3 regions of the Bacillus sp. TL12 genome follow, and region 3 is predicted to be linked to each of the others. Evidence: riboswitches for the same ligand, from Rfam matches in the RefSeq annotation. Region 3 holds a riboswitch; each other region holds the start of a gene.
The links. A riboswitch is a leader RNA that binds a small molecule or an ion and turns the genes downstream of it on or off. The one in region 3 is predicted to bind S-adenosylmethionine.
Positions count from the first base shown of each region.

Region 1 (3,281 bases), on a different contig from region 3:
GATTTAGAGAAGTTATTAGTACAGTATGGGGAATTACAAAATAAGCTAGAAGGCTCAAATTTTTATCAACTTCATACAACAATAGAAGAAGTAGCAACTGGTTTAGGCTTGTTAGATTTAGGGATGAAAAAAGATGTTTCAAAATTAAGTGGTGGTCAGCGCACAAAGTTATTACTTGGCAAGCTTCTTTTAGAGAAGCCACACGTTTTATTACTTGATGAGCCGACAAATTATTTAGATACGCTTCATATTGATTGGCTAAGAGCATATTTACAAACGTATGAGCATGCTTATATTGTCGTTTCACATGATGAATCATTTTTAAACAGTATTACGAATGTGATTTATCATTTAGAAGGGAACACAATAAAGCGCTACGCGGGGAGTTATGAAAGTTTTTTAGAAAGCTATCAACTTCAGAAACAACAATTAAAAGCAGCTTATACAAGGCAGCAAAAGGAAATTGCAAATTTAGAGGGTTTTATTCAAAAAAATAAAATCCGAAAAGCAAAGCAAGCAAAAAGTCGTGAAAAGGTATTGGAGAAAATGAAAAAGGTTGGAAAGCCTAATGATGCACACAGGCCGCGTTTTCATTTTCAGGTTCACAATGAGCCTGTGAGCCGCATATTACAAGCGCAGCAGATCCAAATTGGTTATGCAGAACCATTGTTTACAGCCCTTAATTTACAAGTGAAAAGGGGCGAAAAGATTGCAATTGTTGGGCATAATGGAATTGGAAAAACCACAATGTTAAAAACATTACTAGGGCAATTAAAACCAATAAGTGGAACCGTAAGTATTGGAGAACGAGTACACCCTGCATATTTTGCTCAAGAAGAATTTGCGAAAGAAATTACACCACTTGAGCAAATCTGGTCAGGACGTCCGGATATGACGCAAAAAGAAATCAGGCAATCTTTAGCAAGATGTGGTTTAAAGGAAGAGCATATTCGGCAGTCTCTTCACTTGTTAAGTGGTGGAGAACAAACAAAGGTACGTTTATGTGAGCTTATGTTAACGCGGAGTAATGTATTAATTTTAGATGAACCAACCAATCATTTAGATGTGTATGCGAAAGAAGCGCTAGAAGAAGCTTTGCAAAATTATCAAGGAACGGTTTTACTCGTTTCTCACGAGCCATCTTTTTATGAGTCTTGGGTGACACGAGTTTGGAATTTGGAGGAAATGAATCGTACTAAAAAATAAGAGGGAAAGTTATTTAGGAATATAAAATGAAAGCAGCCACTTTTTGTGGCTGCTTTCATTATGTTCATTGATTTACTTGCAAACGTTCTTGAATGAACAACAGCAACTTAACGATGCTGTCTTCTGTGTAAATATCAAATTTTTGTCGATGAAATTCACCATGTTCGTGATAAAAAATACATTCACCTTTGCCGGCAACTTCGTCTATTGACATATGAAAACTAAGAGGTGTCGCTACAATTGATCCGTTATCATCCCTTAAAAGAATTTGGCATAGCGTTTTTTGTTGTTCAACCTCATATAAAAAATCGTAATGAAAGGATTGTGTTAGTTTTTCTATTTGAGATAGGAGTAGGGTTTGTATAGATGATGATTCACTCATAAAATGTAACCTCTTTTCGTGTATGTGCTGTTACTAAGTATAGTAATGATGCACATACTTTGTACATAGTAATTGCTCACTATTGCTATGATGTTTCAAAATGAAAATAAAATATATTCTGAAAAATATGATTGACAAAAAAATTTGTAAGATTTACTATTAGTACCATAACTTTTAAAAAAATTCATACAAATACTCTTATCCAGAGAGGCGGAGGGACTGGCCCTATGATGCCCGGCAACCGAGCTTATGAATAATAAGCTAAGGTGCTAATTCCTGCAAAACGATTTTCGTTTTGGAAGATAAGAGAGGAGCCTATTTTGTTTATTCGACACCTCTCTTATTTGAGAGGTGTTTTTGGTTTGAAGAGAGAGAATATATGTGGGGGGAACTGTATATGAAAAAGTTGTTGTTAAGTATTGTAAGCGGAACGGTATTATTACTAGGTGCATGTAGTGCTGATTCGGGTAAGGAGGCAAAAGCGCTAGAAGAGAAAAAAGTTACAGTTGGTGTGACTGGGGGGCCACATGAACAAATTTTTGAAAAAGTAAAAGAAGTAGCAGCAAAAGATGGGGTGCAAGTCGACATAAAAGTATTTAATGATTATGTAGCGCCGAATGTATCGCTAGATGAAAAAAGCATTGACGTAAATAGTTACCAAACGAAGTCTTATTTAGATGTATTTAAAGCAGAACGTAATATGAAACTGACAGAAGTATTTTCAACGGTCACGTTCCCAATGGGAGTATATTCTAAAAGTTTGAAAGATGTAAAAGAGTTAAAAGATGGAGATGCGATTGCTGTACCCAATGATCCAACGAATGAACTTCGAGCGTTAAAACTATTTGAAAAAGCAGGCGTTTTAAAAGTGGATCCAAAAGCAACAGAAAAAGCAACTGCAAAAGATGTCATTGAGAATCCGAAGAATTTAAAAATTGTTGAATTAGAGGCATCGCAACTACCAACGCAATTAGGTGAAGTGAAAGCTGCTGCGATTAACACAAACTTTGCATTAGGTGCAAAGTTAAGTCCAGCTAAAGATTCTATTTTCCGTGAAGGAAAAGATTCACCATATGTGAACTGGGTAGTTGTTCGTACGGAGAATAAGGATGATGAAGTTGTAAAAAAACTGAAGAAAGCGTATCAGTCTAAAGAAGTAAAAGAGTTTATCGAGAAAAAATTCGATGGTTCTGTTTTACCGTCTTGGTAGGAGCTGAATATCATGATTGAATTGAAGAATGTTTCTAAAGTATTTACAACAAAAAAAGGTAAGATAGAAGCTCTGAAACCAACTTCTCTTAAAATAGAAAAAGGAGAAGTGTTTGGAATCATTGGATATAGCGGTGCAGGTAAAAGTACATTAATTCGCTGTGTAAACTTATTAGAAAAACCAACAACAGGTAATGTAATTGTAAATGAAAAGGATTTAACAACCTTATCTACAAAAGAGTTAGCAAAGGCGAGACAAAAAATCGGGATGATTTTTCAAGGATTTAACTTATTAAAAACAGTCAACGTTTATGAAAATATTGCATTACCTTTACGATTAGCTGGGATTTCAAAAACGGAAATTGAAAAAAGAGTAGAAAAGTATTTACGTATTGTTGATCTGTTTGATAGAAAAGATGCGTATCCAAGCGAGCTTTCTGGTGGACAAAAACAGCGTGTTGCAATTGCACGTGCGTTATCTTAT
Region 1 covers NZ_JAJJBY010000019.1:52,406-55,686, forward strand. Annotated here, with positions in the region: gene LOK41_RS17490 (ABC-F family ATP-binding cassette domain-containing protein) at 1-1,206, shown strand, start outside; gene LOK41_RS17495 (hypothetical protein) at 1,271-1,588, opposite strand; SAM riboswitch class I at 1,784-1,897, shown strand; gene LOK41_RS17500 (MetQ/NlpA family ABC transporter substrate-binding protein) at 1,986-2,798, shown strand; gene LOK41_RS17505 (methionine ABC transporter ATP-binding protein) at 2,811-3,281, shown strand, end outside.
Region 1: it holds a riboswitch for S-adenosylmethionine, as region 3 does, so the genes downstream of both, LOK41_RS17500 (MetQ/NlpA family ABC transporter substrate-binding protein) here and LOK41_RS12105 (M20 family metallopeptidase) in region 3, are expected to answer to the same signal.

Region 2 (3,281 bases), on a different contig from region 3:
AAATTGATGAAATGTTGATGTATTATAGATGGGAACGTTAACCGCGCCTGTTTGTGAATCATGTTTATAGTGGTTATGAAGTAAGAGTGTATCTAAAGAATAACTCATATTCTCACACCTTCTTTTACATGTTTAATAGCCTGCTTTAAGTCTTGAATTAAATCATCACCATTTTCAATACCTACAGAAAAACGGAGGAGACGATTACATACGCCGCGTGCTGTACGCACTTCTTCTGGAATATCTGCATGTGTTTGTGTTGCTGGATATGTCATTAAACTTTCAACTCCGCCAAGGCTTTCTGCAAAGGTAATTAAGGATAAAGATTGTAAGAAAGGATTTATCCATTTTTCATCGCGAAGACGAAATGAAATCATGCCACCTCTTCCTGGATAAAAAACATCGGTTACACCATCTTCCTCGTTTAAATAAGAAACGATGTTCTTTGCATTTTCTTCATGTTGTTTCATACGAAGAGCTAATGTTTTCATCCCGCGAATTAATAACCACGAATCAAACGGACTTAATACAGCACCAGAAGCGTTATGATAGTGGGCAAGTTCTTCACAAAGCGCTTGACCTTTTGCAATGACAAGTCCGCTTAATACATCATTATGGCCACCTAAATATTTTGTGGCGCTATGAAGAACAATGTCTGCTCCTTCTGTTAATGGTTGTTGTATATAGGGAGTGTAGAAAGTATTATCTACAATAAGAAGGACTCCGTGTCGTTTGGCAACAGTTGCGACAGCTGCGATATCAGTAACTTGCATTAATGGATTGGTTGGAGTTTCTATAAAAATAGCTTTCGTTTGAGAAGTAATGGCTTGTTCTATTTGTTTTATAGATTGTGTATTTACGTATCTACATCGAATATTCCATTTCTCCTCATGTTCTGAAAATAACCGATAGGTTCCCCCATATAAGTCTTCTGATACGATAAGTTCATCTCCAGACCGGAATAAAGACAGAACAAGAAGAACCGCTGCCATTCCCGAACTACAGGCATATCCTTGTTCCCCTTCTTCTAAATCAGCAATTGCGCGTTCTAAAAGGCCGCGTGTTGGGTTTCCAGTTCGTGAATAGTCGAAACCTGTTGATTTTCCGATTCCTTCATGACGATAAGCTGTTGAAAAGTAAACAGGGGGATTAACCGTTCCTGTAGTCGTTTCGCTTCGATTCCCGATTTGAGCTAGTTTTGTTTCAATTGTTGACATGTTGAATTCCTCCTTGATAAAAAATAAAAAAAGCCTTCTAAGAAGAAGGCTTTCATGCGAATATAGTCTTCTTCTTATCTGTCAAATCTTTTCACAATTTGCTGGAATTAGCACCTTATTAACGAACATGTTAATGGTTGCTGAGGTGTCATAGGGCCAGTCCCTCTACCTCTCTAGATAAGAATAATTTGTATGAAATTTTATTATGCTTTTAACTTTACAATAAAAGATAATTGAATTGCAACTTTATTTTAAATGTTTTTTATTTTCCTTTTAATTTCATTGACTTTTAGTTTGTCCCATGATAAGTTTATTAGAAAATTAACAAAGATTGTTAAAAGGTACACGTATTTCCTTTTAAAAAATAAATGAATAATTAAGATAAACTCTTATTGAGAGCGGTGGAGGGAAAGGCCCTGTGAAACCCGGCAACCTTCAAACGAAATGTTTGAAACGGTGCTAATACCTGCAGAACAATTTGTTTTGCATGATAAGAGGAGGATTGATGATGTCCCCCTCTTCAAGGTGAAGAGGGGGTTTTTATATTGATAGAAAAGAGGGAGACAAGTGAAAATTCTAGATTTATTATCAAAAGGGATTATTATCGGTGATGGAGCAGTTGGTACATTATTACATTCTCATGGTTTGCAAAGTAGTTTTGAAGAATTAAATCTATCAGATCCAGATTTAATTATATCTATTCATAAACAATATGTAGCTGCCGGTGCAGATATTATTCAAACAAATACATATGGTGCAAATGAAGCAAAATTGCGCATGTATGGTTTAGAAAATCAGGTTACCAAAATTAATAAAGCAGCAGTAAAGCTTGCAAAAGCAGCCGTGACAGACAAGAATGCTATTTTAGGGACGATTGGTGGTATGAAGCATATTGGAGCCGTTACAACGACTGATATGGAACGGGAATTTATGCTACTTGAGCAGGCCGAGGCATTATTAGAAGAAAAGGTTGATGGATTATTATTAGAAACATTTTATGATGAATTCGAATTGCTACATGCGGTGAAAGTACTGCGAAAACAAACAGATATTCCAATTATTGCACAGTTAGCTCTTCATGAAGCAGGCACAACCCAAAATGGGAATGATGTAAATGAAATATTAAAACAGCTTTTAGATTACGGTGCAAATGTAGTCGGTTTAAACTGTCAGTTAGGACCGCTTCATATGACGGAAGCTTTCAAAATGATATCGATTCCGAAAAATGGGTATTTGTCAGCTTATCCAAATGCAGGCCTTCCAAACTATGTAGAAGGGCGTTACATATATGAAGGAAGTCCTGCTTATTTTGAAGAGATGACACCGAAATTTATTGAACAAGGTATTCGCTTGTTAGGGGGATGTTGTGGTACAACGCCAGCACATATCGAAGCGATGAAGCGTGCGATTACAAATGTAACGCCTGTTACAGAAAAACAAATCGCTCAAAGACAACAAGTGGTTCCTATGCAAACAAAACGTGCTAGCACCCATGTTACTCTTGCGGAAAAAGCGAAGAAGCAAACAACAGTTGTTGTTGAACTAGATCCCCCAAAAACATTAGATACGCAGCGTTTTTTTGAAGGGGCAAGGGCATTGAAAAGAGCGGGAGCAGATGCGATTACGTTAGCAGATAACTCGTTAGCATCTCCGCGCATTTCAAATATGGCAATGGGGGCATTATTAACGAAGCACGATATTCCAGTGCTGACGCATTTAACGTGCCGTGACCATAATGTGATTGGCCTACAATCCCATTTACTTGGTTTATCAGCTTTAGGAATGGAAGAAGTGTTAGCTTTAACAGGTGATCCAGCTCGTGTTGGTGATTTTCCAGGAGCGACGTCTGTATATGATTTATCTTCTATTGAATTAATTAAAATGATTAAGGAAATGAACGATGGACGTTCTATTTTAGGGAAATCGATTGGTTCTGCGACAAGATTCTCTGTTGGAGGAGCTTTTAACCCGCATGTGAGGCATTTAAAAGCAGCGGTGAAGCGGATGGAGAGAAAAGTTGCAGCTGGTGCAGAGTATTTCTTAACACAGCCCATTTACGATGTA
Region 2 covers NZ_JAJJBY010000001.1:127,525-130,805, reverse strand. Annotated here, with positions in the region: gene metC (cystathionine beta-lyase) at 1-108, opposite strand, end outside; gene LOK41_RS00760 (methionine biosynthesis PLP-dependent protein) at 105-1,217, opposite strand; SAM riboswitch class I at 1,289-1,401, opposite strand; SAM riboswitch class I at 1,604-1,714, shown strand; gene LOK41_RS00755 (bifunctional homocysteine S-methyltransferase/methylenetetrahydrofolate reductase) at 1,785-3,281, shown strand, end outside.
Region 2: it holds a riboswitch for S-adenosylmethionine, as region 3 does, so the genes downstream of both, LOK41_RS00755 (bifunctional homocysteine S-methyltransferase/methylenetetrahydrofolate reductase) here and LOK41_RS12105 (M20 family metallopeptidase) in region 3, are expected to answer to the same signal.

Region 3 (3,281 bases):
ATCAAATTTGGGTAATTGATTTAGATACCGTTTCTTTTGATCTTCCAATTCGTGATTTGCGTAAAATGATTATCCCTTTATTGGATACAACGGGGGTTTGGAATGAGGATCAATTTAATATTATGATTAACGCTTACGAATCAATTTCCCCTCTAACAGCTGAACAAAAAAAGATCATGTTTATCGATATGCTATTTCCATATGAACTTTACGATGTAATTCGTGAAAGATATGTTAGAAAATCCCCTCTTCTTCCTAATGAACTTGCCGAAGCCATGGAATATGAGAGAATAAAATCTAAAGCTTTAAATACTTTAATTGAGAAATTTTAAAATCTAATACTAGTATTTAGTCATCCTATTTTTCACAGATTATAACTGTATCCAAGCACCTACTCTTTCTATTAATAAACTTCTTTATAAGCGATAATTTATTATCTTTACTCTGACATCTAATTATATTTGTCAAATAAGAGGATGAAGTGAAACTAAAAATAAGGAGCCTACTAAATAAACAGCAGGCTCCTTTCACTATCATTTTTTCAATACCAAGGTCTAACCAATTATATTTCTACATCACTGATTTCGCTGCGCCTCTTTAAATTCTTCCTTAATTTGAGCAAGCGTTCCTTCTTCAGTAATTAATCTGTATGCTGCATATGCTAATGCTTTTGCGGATGTAATTAATGCTTTGTCTCCAAGTTCTGAACGAGCTGCTTCTCTAAATTCATTCGTATGAGCAATTAAATCATCTGGACCAATTTTGATATAAGGGTGAATCGTTGGTACGACTTGACTCACATTCCCTGCATCTGTTGAACCGATTCCAAGTCTTTCTTTACGACTTACATCTTCACCGAGGTTTTCTAATTCCTCAGCAATCACTTCATTAAATGTTTTTGTCACTAATAATTCATCAATTTCATTTTGGAACTGATTGATTTTTACTGTTGTTCCTGTAGCCAGCGCTGCACCTTGCGCAATGTTTCGTACTTTTTCTGTCACTTCAGCACATCTAATGCGTGTTGCTGCGCGAATGAAAAAGCGAGCTGCTGCGTAATCTGGAATAATATTCGGTGCCTTTCCACCTTCAGTAATGACACCATGAATTTTCACATCTGCTGGAAGTTGTTGGCGAAGTGCATTAATCCCATTGTAAAGCTGAATAATCGCATCTAAGGCATTAATTCCTTCCTCTGGTGACGCTGCCGCATGTGCAGCCTTTCCATAAAAATGAAAATCAAGTGGATCAACCGCAAGTGACGGACTTGTTGTTGCTGTTTTTCCGCTCGGGTGAATCATAAGTGCTGCATCAATATTGTTAAATAAACCGGCCTTCACATAACTTGCTTTTGCACTTCCATTTGGACCACCTTCTTCTGCTGGTGTTCCAAATACAACGATTTCGCCGCCAATTTCCTCAATTGTTTCTGATAATGCAATGGCTGCCGCAACACTTATTGTGCCAATTAAATTATGACCACACGCATGACCTAATCCAGGCAAAGCGTCATACTCCGCTAAAAAGGCAATTGTAGGCCCTTGTTTCCCTGAGCTTTTCCGTGCGATAAAGCCTGTTTCATGTCCTGCTATATTGTGTTGAAGCTGAAATCCTGCACTCCCTAAAAGTAAACTTAATGTTCTAGATGCAAAAAATTCTTGATTACCAATTTCAGGATTCGTATGAATATCATGACTTGTTTTTACATACTTCTCTTTATTTGTTTCTATGCTTTCAGTAATGATATTTCGGTGTGACGTTACTTGTTTTGTTGTCATTTTCCTATTCCTCCTTTAAATTTACATATAAAAAAGCCTCTCTCTAAAAGATAGAAAGAGGCTTTAAAAAATACAGATTCAAAAATGCCTTCTTTCTTATCTTTCAAGTCTTTCACTTGCTGGAATTGGCACAGTATTCATATTGAATCCGCTGCCGAGGCTTCATAGGGCCAGTCCCTCTACCTCTCTTGATAAGAAAATCGTTTTTGTTTTCATAAAATTATATTAAATTATTTTCATTCTAGTTTTATTCCGACTAAATGTCAAGGAATTCCGATCTGATTTTACCGAATATCTAAAAACCCTTTTAAAACGCCAATCGTTTCAGGCGCCTGTAGTCTTATACATATATAAGGGAATTCTGGACTTCCTTCAAACATCATTTGCGACGTTAACGGAGCACCTACCCAAAAGATTTCATCATCAATACATACAAATGGGAGTGATTTATTTTGCCTTTGTACTCTTACATTTTTTAGCGGAATTGGTCCATCGCTATATATTGTTACCTGTGCTGTTGTACGCATTAATGCCTGCCATACTCTTTTATCTACTTGTCTTGTACTTGGAAGCGACATAATAATTTTTTGTTTTGCTGATAGAATATCTTTTAATAGTGCTTTCGTCTCTTCCAAATTCATTTGCATAAACCAGCGCAAACGTTTTGTAATTTTTCTTTCTAACAACGGACGTGATGCCCTGTGATCATATACATTCCCGTGTCTTTCTATGTGAGAAGTTAAGTGAGATAACGCTTGCTTTTTCGAAAGATTTTTCCGCATGTACTGGCAATCCGATAACTGAATAAATTTCCCTCTCGCCCTCGTTACCGCAACGTTGACAAGACGATGGTTTTTATGATCAAAAAATAACACGCCGGGACGTTCTTGCGGATAACTATCTACTGTATCAAATATCATCATATCTCGTTCGGACCCTTGAAATTTATGCACCGTCGCTGCGAGAACAGGTGCATTTCGATACTTTGTTTTTTGCAATATTTCTCTTATACATGTTGATAAGAAACGGGACTGCGCGCGATATGGCGTTACCACTCCAATCGATTGAACACCATCTAACAATCCAATTAAAATCATCTGCATCGCGAGTAATCCAGACATCATATTAAAACGCGAACCAGAAGCCGCATCTTTTAAAGAATAGGCTCCCATCAAACTTGTATCAAACAAAGCTAGCGCTTCGTTCGCAAATGGCTGTAATTTCGCTAATTCTTCCCTCGCTGAAACAGAAGGATGATCGAACACTCTATTTTTATAAATAAATGAGTTTGTAAATTTAGATATATCTGCATGCATACGTCGTTGTTCCTCTAGCATAAATAAGTTCGGATGCGCTTCATAACTATTTACCGATTGCACAATTCCCGCATGATAAAACATATCTTCCCCAAGCCACTTTCTAACAAGTTCATGATTTGCCATCGCAATTGGAGGCAACTGTAAAAAGTCACCACAAACGACAATTCTTTTACCAAGAGAAGCA
Region 3 covers NZ_JAJJBY010000010.1:118,188-121,468, reverse strand. Annotated here, with positions in the region: gene LOK41_RS12110 (CotS family spore coat protein) at 1-332, shown strand, start outside; gene LOK41_RS12105 (M20 family metallopeptidase) at 576-1,778, opposite strand; SAM riboswitch class I at 1,872-1,976, opposite strand; gene LOK41_RS12100 (AAA domain-containing protein) at 2,063-3,281, opposite strand, start outside.